2 regions of the Psychrobacillus sp. FSL K6-4615 genome follow, and region 1 is predicted to be linked to the other one. Evidence: a T-box and tRNA genes for the amino acid it is inferred to sense, from the RefSeq annotation. Region 1 holds a T-box; the other holds one or more tRNA genes.
The links. A T-box is a leader RNA that pairs with one kind of tRNA and senses whether it is charged. The one in region 1 lies ahead of serS (serine--tRNA ligase), so its partner is inferred to be a tRNA-Ser.

Region 1 (8,090 bases):
CTCTATCGTGAATTCGATCGATAATGTCATCCATTGATCCTTCTAAATATATTAGTAAGTTTGGATGTGGGAAATATGGAGTCATTACCATAGCTTCAAACAAGCTCGTATAGGTTTCATGATCTACAGGATCCATCGTACCTTTTTCTTTATGCATTTGTGCAAATATACCAGTATCTTCATAAATAGAACGGTCTTGTATAAAGCCACCGCCATACTCAAACATTCTTTTTTGCTCTTTAAAACGTTCAGCTAGGAAGTAGATTTGTAAATGAAAGCTCCACTTAGAAAAGTCTTCGTAAAAACGATCTAAATACGGGTTTGTATCTACTTTTTCAAAAGACGTTTTAAAATGTAATGCTTCTGCTAATGCTTTAGTCATTGTTGATTTACCCACTCCAACAGTTCCTGCAATTGTAATGACTGCATTTGAAGGGATGCCATATTTCTCTCTTAAACTCATTATTAATAACTCCTTTTATGCAATGTTGCATCTACTTTTTCTAGTATTATTTGTAGGTCCTTACCATTTTGAACAAAATCTATCTCGTTTCCACTTATTCGAAGAACTGGTACTTCAGGATGCTTTTGTTCGAAGTCATCGATAAACATTCGATAATCTGCTGAGAGCTGCTCCAAGTAGTCAGGGCTAATTTTTTTCTCGAAATCCCTTCCTCGCATATCAATTCGACTAAGAAGTACATCTATACTTGCATCTATATATATGACCATATTAGGAACAGGCATATCCTTTGTTAGGATTTGATATATTGATTCATACTTTTCATATTCTACTTCACTCAATGTACGTTTCGCGAAAATTAGATTTTTGAAAATATGATAATCAGCCACAACTGGATTTTCTTTTGATAAATATTTTTTCTCTATATCACTTAATTGTTTATAACGATTACACAGAAAAAACATCTCTGTTTGGAAACTCCACTCTGCTATATCCTCGTAAAACTTGTTTAAAAAAGGATTCTCATCTACAATTTCTTTCAGTAATGCAAATTGATATTTGGCCGAAATAGCTTTCGCCAAGGAAGTCTTCCCAACCCCTATTGGACCTTCTACTGTTATAAATGGAATGGACATAAGTTTTAACCTCACTCTAAGATTTCAAGTCGTATCATCTATTTTAGCACACGCTGAAAACGAAAAATAGAGCAAATCCACCTTTCCAAGGAAAGGCTAATTTGCTCTATTTTTTCTTCACTTGGAACATTTCATGAAGTAAGTACCAATTTTGTGGAAAGTCAAATCCACTATGCCAATATGCTATTCCTAGCAGCTGCAGTTCTATTAAAAGTTTGAATTTAGCTTGAATAGAACGTGCATCTTCAAACCAAACCTCGTGTTCGATACCATTCTGCCAATAGTGAAAGAAAGGAGCCTGTGCATTTTGATCGTACTCGATTGCGGCATTTCGATCCTTTGCTAGTTGAATAGCCTGTTGTGGACTTAATGCTCTAGCATTTGGGTTTCCTACCTTATAAGGTAATGTCCAATCATATCCATACAAATTCTGCCCCATCATAATTTTACTTGGCAGTATTTCTGTCTTTGCATATTCCAATACTCTACGAACTGGTCCAATTGGAGAGACAGCCATCGGTGGCCCACCACTATATCCCCATTCATAAGTCATAATAACAACAAAATCTGCTACTTCTCCTATTGCCTTATAGTCAAAAGCTTCATACCATCTTCCTGGTTGATCGGCACTAGTCTTAGGCGGAAGTGTTACGGATATAACATATCCTTTAGCAAATTCTTTAAATTCCTTTATAAAGTTCACGTAGTTTTCTCTATCCGTCGCTTCCATATATTCAAAATCTATATGAATATGCTTCGTTCCTCTTTTTTCAGCCTCTGCCACCGCTTGTTTAAACAAATTGGTCTTCACTGCTTCATCGGTGAAAATGGTATGAGCTAGAGTAGCATTAAACCCATAATCTTCAATATTCGCTATGACAATCACTGTTTCTACCTGTTGCTCTTTAGCAATTTCACTTAACGTCCCCCAATTCATCTCCGTCAATGAGCCGTCTCGTAGTACTTCATACGAAAAAGGCATCATATACGTTAAATTGGAGGCTACTTTCTCTACTTGCTCTAACACACGTTCCGCAGGTACTTCTGTATACCATTCAACATACAAATTTGTTTCAATGGTAGGTCTGTTTGGACTTGGAGTTGATGGTAGTACCAGCGCCTGGCCTATTACTAATACATCAGGGTCAGGAATTTCATTTATAGAGACAATACTTTCCACTGTTGTTCCGAACCGTTTGGCGATTGCATATAAACTATCTCCTTGTTTAACTATATGGATCAATGCATCACTCCTTCATCTTAGAGTATGCAAGTTCTCAAAAAAACATGCTAAACTAAGAAGAAGGAGTCGATGAAAAATGGATGAATATTATATGAATTTAGCCATAGAAGAAGCAAAGAAGGCAGCAGCCATTGGAGAAGTTCCTATAGGTGCTGTAATAGTACATAATGATCAAGTTATTGCATCGGCTTACAACTTAAGAGAAACAAGCCTAAATGCCACAACCCATGCAGAACTGCTCGCTATTCAAGAGGCCTGTGCAGCACTTAATAATTGGAGATTAGAAGAAACAACTTTATATGTTACCTTGGAGCCTTGCCCTATGTGTGCAGGAGCAATTTTACAGTCACGAATTCCTCGAGTAGTTTACGGAGCAAGAGATACCAAAGCCGGCTGTGTAGATTCTCTGTACAGACTATTAAATGACGATAGATTTAACCATTGCTGTGACGTCACAGAAGGCATTTTAGCAGAAGAATGCGGCAGTATACTCACTCAATTTTTCCGTAACCTTCGTGAACAAAAAAAGAACCAGAAACGCGGTTTATAGCGAATCTGGTTCTTTTTTTATTTAATAACAGTTTTTCCACCCATATATGGAACAAGAACTTCTGGAACTATAACTGTTCCATCCGCTTGTTGGTAATTTTCTAATATAGCCGCTACTGTTCGTCCCAGTGCTAATCCACTGCCATTTAAAGTATGCACATACTCAGGTTTTCCTCCAGCTTCACGACGAAAACGAATTCCTGCACGTCTAGCTTGGAAATCTTCAAAGTTACTACATGAAGAAATTTCTTTGTATTCACCATAGCTTGGTAACCAAACCTCTAAATCGTATTTCTTTGCAGCTGTAAAGCCTAAATCTGCTGTACACATATGAAGTTTACGATATGGCAGACCTAACAATTGTAATACTTTTTCTGCATGTCCAGTTAAAAGTTCTAACTGCTCATAAGAATCCTCTGGCTTTACAAAACGAACTAACTCGACTTTGTTAAATTGATGTTGACGTATTAACCCACGAGTATCGCGACCTGCTGATCCAGCTTCAGAACGGAAACAAGCACTATAAGCAGTAAACGCTTGTGGAAGTTCCGCCCCATCTAATATTTCGTCTCTATAAAAATTTGTTACAGGTACTTCTGCAGTTGGTATTAAGAAATAATCCTCTTCTCCAATTAGGAAAGCATCCTCTTCAAACTTTGGAAGTTGCCCAGTGCCTGTAAGACTTGCACGATTTGCTAAATAAGGAGGAAGCATTTCTTCATAGCCATGCTCTTCAGCATGTAAGTCCATCATGAAGTTTAATAATCCACGTTCAAGTCTTGCTCCTAGACCACGATAAAATGCAAAACGACTTCCTGTTACTTTTGCCGCTCGTTCAAAATCTACTAATTTTAAATCTGTCGCAATATCCCAATGTGCCTTCGTTTCAAAATCAAATGAAGGAACTTCTCCCCATTTAAGTATTTCTACGTTATCATCTTCAGAATCACCAATCGGTACACTATCATGCGGAATATTCGGGATTCGCATCATCATATGTTCAAATTTTTCTTCTACATCCCGTAGCTCATCGTCTAATGATTTTATTGCGTCGCCTACTTCACGCATACGTGCGATAAGTTCATCTGCATTTTCTTTGTTTCGTTTCATCAGAGATATTTTTTGAGAAAACTCGTTTCTTTCAGCCTTTAACACTTCTGTTTTCGCAATCAATTCACGACGCTTTTGATCTAAAGGTTGGAATTGATCAAATTCTGAAATATCTTCCCCACGCTTAGCAAGTTTTGCTTTAACTGTTTCATAATTATCACGTACAAATTTTACATCCAACATATAATATTCCTCCTTAAAATTTTGAAAACACAAAAAAGCCCCCATCCCATGAAAAAGGGACGAGAGCATACCCGCGTTGCCACCCTGATTGATCCTGTCATAGACAGAATCCACTTACTTGTACTGTAACGGCTTTTCAACCGGCACGACCTACTAATCATTCAGCCGCACAACTCAAAGGACGGATTCACAAGTGTTAATATCAGCTTTCACCAACCGCTGACTCTCTAAAAAAAAACGAGCTTGTTACTGCTTCCTATCATCGTTTTTGATTCATGAAATTACTCATACTTTACTATACGTGAACTTCTTTTGCAAGACTTTCCTATATCTTCTCTACAATATAACATTGCCTTCCTACATGACGAGAGTTTGTGAAAGGATTTCTAATTGTTTATGCAAGTGCTCCATTATTTTTATTAAATTTAGTATAATAAAATATGACCATACTATAAGTATCTAAATAAATCAAAAGAAGTGGTCAGATGGGAGAAATAATGGATTTCCTAATGTTTCAGTTAATACATAATTCAAAAATCCCACTATATGAACAATTATACCAATCCATAAAGAAAGCCATAATAAACGGAACAATTGAAGAAGGTAGTAAGCTTCCCTCTAAAAGAAAGCTTGCCGAATATTTAGCAGTCAGTCAGACAACGATTGAGTTTGCCTATAGCCAGTTAGTTGCTGAAGGGTTTATAGTATCTGAACCTCGACGTGGATACTTTGTTCAAAATTTAGAAGAATTAGCGATCATTGAACAAGGTATTGCTTCTATCGTGCCGGAATCGACTGATACATCTTCCTTTTCGGTCGATCTTTCTACAGGTAAAATTGATACAGACTCTTTTCCTTTTAAGACTTGGAGAAGATATGCGAAGGACATTGTAAATGAAGAAAATGGGGAGTTACTACAGTTAGGTCATCCCCAAGGAGATTATTTATTAAGACAGCAAATTTCTTCTTACTTATTCCAATCTAGGGGAGTAAAGAGTACACCTGAACAAATTATTCTAGGCTCAGGTACTGAACAAATTATGCCGCTTATTATTCATTTGCTTGGTGAAAAGGCAGTGTATGGATTTGAAAACCCTGGATATCCACTTACACATCACTTATTTTTTAATGATAGTAGGATGTCTGTACCTATAGCAGTAGATAATGATGGGGTCATAGTTTCTAAACTTGAGCAATCTTTTGCAAATGTGATGTATGTGACTCCCTCTCACCAGTTTCCGACAGGAGCAGTATTATCTGCAACCCGACGCAACCAGTTACTAGCGTGGGCATATCAGCAGGATAATAGATACATTATTGAAGATGATTACGATAGCGAGTTTAGATACACGGGTAAGCCTATTCCCTCCCTACAAGGTATAGATCAAAATGAACGGGTCATCTATTTGAGTACATTTTCTAAGTCACTAATGCCTTCTTTGCGAATAGCCTATGCAGTTCTACCAAAGTCTCTAATCTTACAATATAAACAAAAATTTTCTTATTATGCAGCTACAGTTCCTCGAATGGATCAGCATATACTAGCAAACTTTATGGAAGATGGTTACTTTGCAAAACATTTAAATAGAATGAGAAAGATTTATAAACGTAAGTTAGAAATTATTACAAAAACTATTTTACAATACCATCCCACGGTTAGTATTTCGGGAGAACAAGCGGGTATGCATATTTTACTTACCATTCGTACAACTAAAACAGAGACAGAACTAGTAAAACTTGCTGAGCAAGCGGACATTCGGATTTATGGTCTTCAGGATTACATTTCATCGAAATTAGATGAGCAAACTTTTCCAAAGCTTGTACTAGGTTTTGGTGGTCTAAAAATGGAACAAGTTGCTTCTTCTATTCATCAACTGATGAAAGCACTAGAAATTAAAAAGCACCGTAACTCTTGATGAGCTACGGTGCTTCTGCTATTTAAAATAATCCACCTATAAAGTCTGTTGTGCTGTTCCATAAATTACCAAAAAATTTACCGATTCCTTGGAACATTAAGCTTATCCAACTAGAACGTTCTACAGCTTCAGTAGTTACTACATCTGTTTCTGCCGCTTGATCAGTTATATAGCCATAGTCAGTTCCTTCAGATTTCTCTAAGTGAACTTTACCTACAACTGTGTCTTTTTTAATAGCTGCTTCAAGCGTCTCTTTAGTTGGTGTAAATACAGGCTTGTACAATTCTTTTTCATTTGTCTTAATAATCATAGAAATGGGTTCCTTCACAGCAATTGCAACTGTGTCCTCTTTCCCTTTTTCTACTTTTAATGTGGCTTGTTTTGGAATTTTAAATCCTGCTGGAACAATCTCTTCTTTAGAAAACTGGGAGAACCCATAATCTAATAGAGCTCTTGTTGCATCAAAACGTGCTTTGTACGAACCTTTTCCATCTGCACCCACTGCTTTCATTACGACAGAAATAACACGCATTCCGTTCTTTTGAGCAGTTGCAGTAAAGGAATGACCTGCAAATTCTGTTGTTCCGGTTTTCAATCCATCTACGCCTTCGTATTCATATACTAAACCTGGTAACATCCAGTTCCAGTTACTCATCTCTATTGCATCAGAAGTTCCTTCACGGAATATTTTCTTAGGAATCTTTGTAGTTTCTAAAACTTCAGGGAAATCTTTCATCAAATAATATGCAAGAATTGCCACTGATTTGGCAGGCATTACGTTTTCATCAGAAGCATTAGTACTCGCTGGGTGCATACCTTGTAAATCTTCATTATTTAGACCTGAAGAATTGACGAATTTATATCCTTCTAGTCCCATCTCTGCTGCTTTTTCATTCATTAGCTTTATAAAATTATCTTCAGTACCTGCAATTGTTTCAGCAATTGCTATAGTAGCAGCATTTGCAGAATATATGGCCATTGCTTCATAAAGCTCTTGAATAGAATAGCTGCCATCTTCACGTAATGGTACATTACTTAAACGACGATCCTGAGAGATTTTGTATGTATATTCAGTAACATTATATTGTTGATCCCATGTTACTTTACCTTCTGCTATTGCTTCAAATAACAAATACTCCGTCATCATTTTCGTCATACTTGCTATTCCAAGCGCTGTCTCAGAATTCTTTTCATATAAAATTTTTCCTGTCTCTGCATCGATTAAAATTGCTGCATCTACATTTAAATTCAAGCTTTCCTCTGCTTTTGTAGCAGCAGGCATACTACATACTACTGACACAAGAAACATCGGAAGTACAAGCCACTTTATCATTGATGTCATCCATACCTTCTTCACTATCGTACCTCCACCTTTTGGTTTTATCATTGCTCATTTTATCATACTTTAGCAAGGTAGGACACTTGTATACAAAAAAGCACCCATTCGTCCTAGTTTAAGACGAGAAATGGGTGCAAAAGTTTCTATCCAGTGCAATTACTTACGATATAGAGTAGTTTGGAGCTTCTTTCGTAATTTGAACATCATGAGGGTGACTTTCACGTAATCCAGCACCAGTCATGCGGATGAATTGTGCATTCTCTCTTAGCGCTTCAAGTGTACCTGTTCCACAATACCCCATTCCTGCACGAACACCACCTAGTAATTGGTGCACAGTATCAGAAAGTGGTCCTTTATAAGGAAGACGGCCTTCAATGCCTTCTGGAACTAATTTTTTTGCATCTTCTTGGAAGTAACGGTCTTTTGAGCCTTTTTCCATAGCTGCAATTGATCCCATTCCGCGATAAGTTTTAAAACGTCTACCTTGGAAAATTTCTGTTTCTCCAGGACTCTCTGTCGTACCAGCAAGTAAACTTCCTAACATAACAACATGTCCACCAGCAGCTAAGGCTTTTACAATATCACCTGAATACTTAATACCACCATCAGCAATTATTGTTTTACCTGCTTTGCGAGCCTCTGTAGCACAATC
Region 2 (8,090 bases), 340 kb from region 1:
ACGGCCTGCACGAACGTCATCGTTCCAAATTTTTGAAGTTAGGAAGATATCTTTACGAGCAACACCAGAAGCAGCAATTCCTTTTGCCACTCCTTCTTCGTTACCGTAAGTAGCTGCAGTATCAATATGACGATAGCCGACGCGAAGAGCCTCTTCTACAGCAGCTGGAGCTTCTGTTTCGTTATCAACTTGCCAAACACCAAAACCAATTTGAGGGATTTTCAATCCATTACTAAGTGTTAGAAATTCCATGTATATATCTCTCCTCTCTAAAAATATAATATTACCATTCGGATTCCTTTGTATCCAACAATAAGTGCATCAAACACCAAATCTCTGTCTATATCCACATTTTCTGCACATTTCTTCAACTGCTTCTCTTCTAGTAAATCCATCATACAAATTATTTGCTCGTTCACTCTCAATAATATCAGAGAAAGAATTGTTATGAATATTACCTAAGTCAATCACACCTTCACCATCTAGACAGCATGGTACAACGGTTCCATCTACAAGAATAGCTGCTTGGTTTCGAAGAGCGTGGCAGAATCCTTTTCCATCATCCTCCGGTGCAAGTAAACTTGGCCATTGAAACTCATGATCCTGGTTCAAATATATATTATGTGCAATTTTGATGCCTTTGCCGGGTTGAACTTTTTCTTCAATTTTATAGTCTAAGTTGTATTCTTTCTCAAGTATTTCCAACGTTTCGCGATTTCTACGTTGTGCAATTTCTGAAACCTGTTCTCGCTGTAAGTTCCATAATCGGAAGGAAATAATGATATTATGTTCCTTGGCTTCTCGAACAAAATCTAGAATATCACCTAAATATTTTTCTCGATTTTCGGATCCCTCATGACCATCGAAACTATGTAAAGAGAAATTGATTTGACGAAGTGCTGGTTTACCTAATAGTTTATGTCGATTTTTATTGATAAGCGTACCATTGGTTGTAATATTAACTCTAAATCCCTTGGCATGACTAGCTTCTAATAACTGATCGACTCTTGGATGTAAAAGTGGCTCTCCTTTAACATGAAGGTAAATATATTTTGTATGTGGTCGTATCTGATCTAATGTTTTATTAAATGCATCTAGTTTAAGGATATTCTTTGCTCTACTTGTCGGTGGACAGAAACTACAAGCAAGATTACAAACACTCGTAATTTCAATATACATTTTTTTGAAGGTTTTCAAGGTATGTTCTCCCTTTCATTTCTGTTTCCTTTCATTTTATCAGAATATCGTCTTTTGTTAATGTCTTTTGAGCATAATAAAAAACCCTCAAATGGCAACTTGACCATTTAAGGGTAAAAATCATAAATCTATAATTTCATCGTATCCGACCATTCTATCCATATGACTAGCAATCATAGCTATAATTGTACTGGCTTCATCCTTCTTAAAAGTGAAGGTGCTTTCGTCCTCAAGGACGTCATCGTCTGTCCAAAGCCGATTTACTCTTCGAAGAACACCATCGCCATTAGCGTTATCTACCCCGAACTGATAGGTAACTTCAACGTTATCTTCAATTAGAAAAGCGGTAACCTCAGGAGTTTCCCATTCTACATCAATTTCCTCAATAGTAATTTCATCATCCTCGTCATCACTATCATCATCCAAATAAACTAACTCACTATCACTATCGTGTGTAAGAAACTCGTGAAAGCTTTCATGAACAGCTTCTATAATATCCGTAATATCGTGCAATATAATTCTGGTAGGTTGAAGAAGTTCGACATCGAAGCTTTCTACATAGAACTCTTCGTTATATGGATCAAACAGAATGGTACAAAAATAATCTCGATCCTCATCTTCAGTACTAACAAAAAATTCAATTCTTGGATGCTTAGAAGCACGATTAATATTCATATGCCCAATTTGGTCATACTCCTCACAAATCGAATTTAAGTGATCCTGTAGCTCCTCTGTTACTCTGTCAAACCATTCTGTAGTAATAGTCATTACCGCCCTTCTTCTTTTATTCCTATTTATCTTGTCCTAAATGGACAAGATTATTCCATTCATTATAAGAAAAGTTAGTGGAGTAAAATTTTAGAGAGGTATGAGACAAATGAAAGAACGTTAGAAATCCTAAAAGAAAGCTCTACGAAGATAAAAGGAAATATTGGTTATTCTGTAAGTTCAAATTGTCATTTGAAGGACCTTTTCTTCAAGAGCGAGTAAAGCACATTAAGGCTTTTCATCATTTAGCTGTTGGTATGAATTAAACATCTACTAGTACGTTTGTATAACGTTTGTATAATTATTTTAAATAATCTTTGACATTTATTGTTTTTTTATGTTAAATAGTAACTAGGCCATATCGTGATTCCTAAGTGCTATAAAAGAGCGAATTATAGAGTGGAAGATAAAATTCTTGCTCCTTTAGAATGAGGAAACGTTTTGTGGATGAACGGATTATATTGAAATCGTTAATAACTGATAAACAAAGAAATATTATACAAGTGTTGATAGAAATAGATAAAGTAAATGGGATGGGGAATAGACGAATATGATAACAGTAAATAATAATGTGACGGACGAGCTTGTAATGAATGCGATTAAAAATAATCTAGCTATTATTAGGTTTGATATGAATAGGAAGGTTGCATATGTCAATGATCTGTTTGCGCAAACCTTAGGTTATACAATAGAAGAACTGTATGAGAAGAGTCATGAAGAATTTTGTTTTCCAGCTTTTGCGAAGAGCACCGATTACGAAAAGTTTTGGAGGAATCTGTTATCCGGAAAAAGTTTTCAGGACAAAGTGGAGAGAATGGATGCTTCAGGAAATCGTGTTTGGTTAGAAGCTACTTATATGCCTGTCTTTGCAGAAGGAACTAGAAGAAAAGTCATTGGAGTTTTAAAAATAGCGACCGATATTACTAACCGACAAAATTCAATTGTACAAGTTGCAGATGACTTGAAACAAATGTCAGCGGAGTTATTCAATCGCTCGGAAGTTGGTATAACAAGAAGTGAAGAATTAGGAGATACGATCAAGCGAATTGCGGCGGATTCTCAAGGGAATCTAGATAACTTGGTAGGATTACATAACCAGACTGATTCAATAAAAGGAATTGTTAAGACGATTCGACAAATTGCTTCGCAAACTAATCTATTGGCGTTGAATGCTGCTATTGAAGCTGCAAGAGCAGGGGAATTTGGCCGAGGGTTTGAAGTAGTGGCAAAGGAAGTAAGAAAACTCTCCGTTCAAGTGGAGCAATCTATTTCAGAAGTAAAAGAAAATATTGAAGGGATTGTACGAGAAATCGAACAAGTGACTGAGAATATCACACGTGTATCTGATAACGTAGAAAAAACGCATCAGCAAATTCATTTAGCTATACAAGATTTTGCTGAAATTTCTTCGTCTGCTGAGGCTCTGGATGACCGTGCACATAAATTCCAGGAGCTCATTTAACAGTCGAATATCTCCAACTCCTGAGGCCATTAGCGATTATTTAACTACATATGAACTTTGTTCCCCATGCAGTTAACGAAGGATAGGAAAAAGCCTGGAAGTGCTCCTCCAAGCTTTTTTTGATTTTTAACAAAATTGCCTATGATTTACCTACCTCTGAATAATTTTAGAAATATAGGAGACGATAAATTATGTGTGAAATAACAAGGAGGAATTGAAGTGACTAATAACAATAAACCTAACCCAGATGATCGATCAGATAATGCGAAAAAACTAAAAAAAATGGTGAAGAATACAATTGAAAATATGGAGGCTGCCGAAGAGACAATGGAACATACCATTGGAAATAATCAGGAAGCCATACGAGAGAAAAATGAGCGTCGAAAAGAGAGTATCGAAGGTTTCCGAAAAGAAATATTAGATGAAGCAGAAAATAGAAATAAATAATAAAAAAAGACCTATTGATCATTTGATCAATAGGTCTTCTGCAATTAAGAAGCGGGTGAAGAGAATCGAACTCTCATCATCAGCTTGGAAGGCTGAGGTTTTACCACTAAACTACACCCGCATAATATGGTGGCTCAGGACGGAATCGAACCGCCGACACAAGGATTTTCAGTCCTTTGCTCTACCGACTGAGCTACTGAGCCAACTTCGATTGTGCTAAGCTGCGAATCTCTTTGTCAGCTTCATTCGTTCAGTTAGTCACGTACTTTAGTACGCTCCTTCCATCACTCAATCGCTTCCTCGACCTTCTTGCTTATCACCAATCTCAAAATCTCAAAATAAAAAAATGGCGGTCCCGACCGGGATCGAACCGGCGATCTCCTGCGTGACAGGCAGGCATGTTAACCGCTACACCACGGGACCATTTGGTTGCGGGGACAGGATTTGAACCTGCGACCTTCGGGTTATGAGCCCGACGAGCTACCACTGCTCCACCCCGCGACAATAAAAAATTACTATTAAACTTTACGTGAAAGATTTGTGCCTTCCTCGCTTCGCTTGCCGTCGGCACAATTCGCAGTCTACGTACTGCTCATCGCTCCACCCGCGACAATAAAAAGTTACAACTACCAACAATAAAATAAAAATGGAGGAGGAAGAGGGATTCGAACCCCCGCGCGGTATGACCCGCCTGTCGGTTTTCAAGACCGATCCCTTCAGCCGAACTTGGGTATTCCTCCGTGATTAACAATTGATTGGATAAGTTCCGAATCATTTGCGACTTTTATATTATATAGCATTATTAACTAGAAAGGCAATAGTTATTTATGAAAAAAATAAATTAGTTTCTAAAACAGTAGATTTTCTAGGTTATTTTTTCAATTAGATTTCCAGAAACATCACGTGTCTAAAGGATTGTTAAGTCAATTTCTCTTTATTTAGAAACTTAATCATACACTTCTACTTTTGGGACATCCTAAGGAAAAGTATTCTGAGGTGATGGAAATGATTATAGAAAAGTCATCGGAATGGGCAGAGGGTTTGACTAAGCGATTAGAAGGTATTGAACCGTGGGATAATTGGACATTTTATAATATGAGCTATCGTATTGCGCAAAATAACTTAATCACGGAGTTCACAGGACTTCAATCTCCGAAGTATTTAACTAATTTAAAGCCACTTGAACATCAATTAAAGGTTGCAGAAACAGTTATTGAAAGAATGAATGGAAAAGCAATTTTGGCTGATGAGGTGGGACTTGGTAAAACCATAGAAGCTGGCTTGATATTGAAAGAGTATTTAGTTCGTGGGCTAGTAAAGAAGGCTTTAATATTGGCTCCCGCTTCACTTATCAATCAATGGGTGGAGGAGCTGCATTATAAGTTTTATATACCCGCTGTAGCTTATAAGAAAAATACTCCTTTAGAACATTGTGAAGTTGTTGTTCTGAGTATGGATACCGCCAAAAAAAGTCCTCATAGAGAACTTATCTTTGCACAGGATTATGACATGATCATTATTGATGAAGCACATAAGTTAAAAAACCACAAAACTAAAATCTACGAGTTTGTGCAAAGTTTAAAGAAGAAATTTTGCTTATTGTTAACTGCTACTCCTGTTCAAAATGATGTGTTTGAACTATTTAATCTTATTTCACTATTAAAACCTGGACACCTAGGAAATTATGAGACGTTTCAATCAGCGTTCTCTGCAAGCAAGCATGATTTAGAGCATGATGACTACCTGAAAGAGCTGGTAAACCAAGTGATGGTCCGAAACCGAAGACAAGACACGGGGATAGAATGGACGAATCGTCAAGTGAATATTATTCCCATACAGTTTACAGCGGAAGAAAAAGAAGTGTATGAACTAATCTTAGACTTGAAGAATATTTCTCCTGTTTTTTCAGGAGCTTTTTCGATGATTACACTACAGAAGGAAATGTGTAGTAGCAAGGAGGCGACATTCCTGACATTAAATAAAATGCGGCAAAATTGTACAAGTTTAGAGGAAAATAATTCTGTAGAAAATGTTATGCAAAAGTTAATGGCATTAGATATAAACTCAAAAGCAGAGAAAGCATTTGAGATAGTATCTAAAGCTCAGGATAAAGTAATTATTTTTACGGAATATAAAGCAAGTCAAGCATACTTGCAGTGGTTTTTACACACAAAAGGTATTACAAGCGTGCTTTTTAATGGGAAATTCAATAAAAATAAACGAGATTATATGAAACATTTATTCAAGGAACACGCGCAAGTATTAATAGCAACGGAATCAGGCGGAGAGGGGATAAACCTCCAGTTTTGTCACCATGTGATAAATTATGATCTACCATGGAATCCAATGAAATTGGAGCAACGTATTGGGCGTGTGCATCGGCTAGGGCAAGAACATGATGTTCATATTTACAATTTAGCTATTGATAACACGATTGAGATAGATATATTGCAACTACTTTACAAAAAAATTGATGTTTTCGAAAAGGTCGTAGGTGATTTAGATGATATATTGTCCGCTTTCAAACAGACGATTTAAACGGGGACATGTAAAGGAGGATATATATGTACCCACAACAGGTTCAGCAATATTTACGAACTTTTTTCTCGGAAAATAATTGTCAGTTTGTAAATGATACGGATCATTATCTCACGGTTCAGCTGACAATAGATATGGATAAACGCATTATGAATAGGCCTTATTATTGGCAATATGTAGAAACTACTGGTGGAGTACCTTGTCCGGCACAGCTTACATTAATAACGGATCAAACAAAGTTGACTGAGAATATTAAGGGCGAGTTAGTGCATTTTGGATCACCGCGTTTGAGTCAACTTTTTCAAGTGACGCATGACATGGGTTCTTTTATCCAAATGTTTGAGCAGGTAGAGGGAACCATTAACCGACCAATACTTACTCCATGGCTAGGAGTGAATTATAAAGTATCCTATTACAGCAATCAAACAAAAGAGTTACTTCATTCCCTTGGTATTAACTTGATGAATGGCAATATAATATCCAACTTTCATACTTCTTTAAACGAGATGAATATTGCTCCTTCTATGCCACCAAATGCCTTTTTACTACCTTATGTTATTAAACCAAATCGCGGTTTAGAGCGTTTAGATGGAGTAGTTGAAAATGCGATTCAGCAGGACGACCATTCGTGGGCTGAGCAAGCGAAAAAAAGATGGCAACGAGATATGCGGGTGCTAGAATTCTTCTATGAAGGTGTGGAGGTAAGACCTGAGAGCTACGAGATGGAAAAAACAGCACTGGAACAACAGTATGAAGCGCGGATAAAGATCGAAGTTATAAACGGAGGTATCTTTTATTTAAAATAGACTTCCTGTAAAAATCCATAATATCACCGAGAAAAGAGAGGCTGGACATGATGTTAGTCACGTCTAGCCTCTCAAAAAATTATCGGTATTAAAAGAGCCAAACGTCTGTTCATAACACTTCACTTCGAAACGATAGAAACAGATTTTGAAATTACTGAACCGTATGTCTTATTGTTTCGGTTTATTATTTCTTTTGAACAGTTATTGTCCATGCGGCATCGCCAACCTGTTCATAGTTAGTAACGTTATGCCCTTCTTCTGCAGCCCAACGAGGAATTGTATCTGTAGCTTGTGTACAATCAAATTCTATTACTAGTTCATCTCCTGAGCTTAACTCTGCGATTGCTTCTTTTGCTTCTACTAAAGGGAAGGGACAAACCATTCCCATGACACCTAATACTTTTTTCATATATGACACTCCTTCTTTATGCTGTTGTTATGCTTGTTTGCACAGTGGCTTTACTTTTCTTTTCCTTTCTTCCACGAATGAAGACGAAGTAAACAGCTGTCCATGTACCAAGAATCATGAAGATCAATGCGATCCAACCCTGCCAGGTCATTAGAGCCGTCATAACCAACCCGTTCCCAATAGAACAACCACCTGCCAAGCTTGCTCCAAATCCCATTAAGTTACCGCCAGTAAAACTAGTTAATCCTGTTTTTACATCAGGCATTCTAAAGCGGAACTCATTGCTGGCTTTAGCGGCAACAAATGACCCTACCAAAATACCAAGAACTAAAAATACTCCCCAGTTAATGAATGCCAAATCTCCTGTAGTTAAATATTGTAGGATATTTGCAGAAGGAGTAGTAATGCCTAAACCTGCGATTCGACCAGTTGCTGAGCTTAATGGCCAAGCGAGAATTGCAAT

Region 2: it has a tRNA-Ser gene. The T-box ahead of serS (serine--tRNA ligase) is inferred to sense a tRNA for this amino acid. The anticodon was not compared.

Annotation. Positions count from the first base shown of each region.
Region 1 covers NZ_JBBOYQ010000001.1:18,101-26,190, reverse strand. The annotation lists gene MKX53_RS00095 (deoxynucleoside kinase) at 1-463, opposite strand, end outside; gene MKX53_RS00090 (deoxynucleoside kinase) at 466-1,098, opposite strand; gene MKX53_RS00085 (glycosyl hydrolase family 18 protein) at 1,205-2,341, opposite strand; gene tadA (tRNA adenosine(34) deaminase TadA) at 2,418-2,891, shown strand; gene serS (serine--tRNA ligase) at 2,909-4,183, opposite strand; T-box leader at 4,236-4,455, opposite strand; gene pdxR (MocR-like pyridoxine biosynthesis transcription factor PdxR) at 4,681-6,099, shown strand; gene MKX53_RS00065 (serine hydrolase) at 6,122-7,456, opposite strand; gene guaB (IMP dehydrogenase) at 7,599-8,090, opposite strand, start outside.
Region 2 covers NZ_JBBOYQ010000001.1:354,517-362,606, forward strand. The annotation lists gene MKX53_RS01725 (aldo/keto reductase) at 1-252, opposite strand, end outside; gene MKX53_RS01730 (radical SAM/SPASM domain-containing protein) at 322-1,197, opposite strand; gene MKX53_RS01735 (hypothetical protein) at 1,318-1,959, opposite strand; gene MKX53_RS01740 (methyl-accepting chemotaxis protein) at 2,516-3,427, shown strand; gene tlp (small acid-soluble spore protein Tlp) at 3,647-3,874, shown strand; tRNA gene MKX53_RS01750 (tRNA-Gly) at 3,925-3,995, opposite strand; tRNA gene MKX53_RS01755 (tRNA-Phe) at 4,002-4,077, opposite strand; tRNA gene MKX53_RS01760 (tRNA-Asp) at 4,222-4,297, opposite strand; tRNA gene MKX53_RS01765 (tRNA-Met) at 4,301-4,375, opposite strand; tRNA gene MKX53_RS01770 (tRNA-Ser) at 4,522-4,614, opposite strand; gene MKX53_RS01775 (DEAD/DEAH box helicase) at 4,874-6,412, shown strand; gene MKX53_RS01780 (YqhG family protein) at 6,439-7,218, shown strand; gene MKX53_RS01785 (sulfurtransferase TusA family protein) at 7,403-7,627, opposite strand; gene MKX53_RS01790 (YeeE/YedE family protein) at 7,644-8,090, opposite strand, start outside.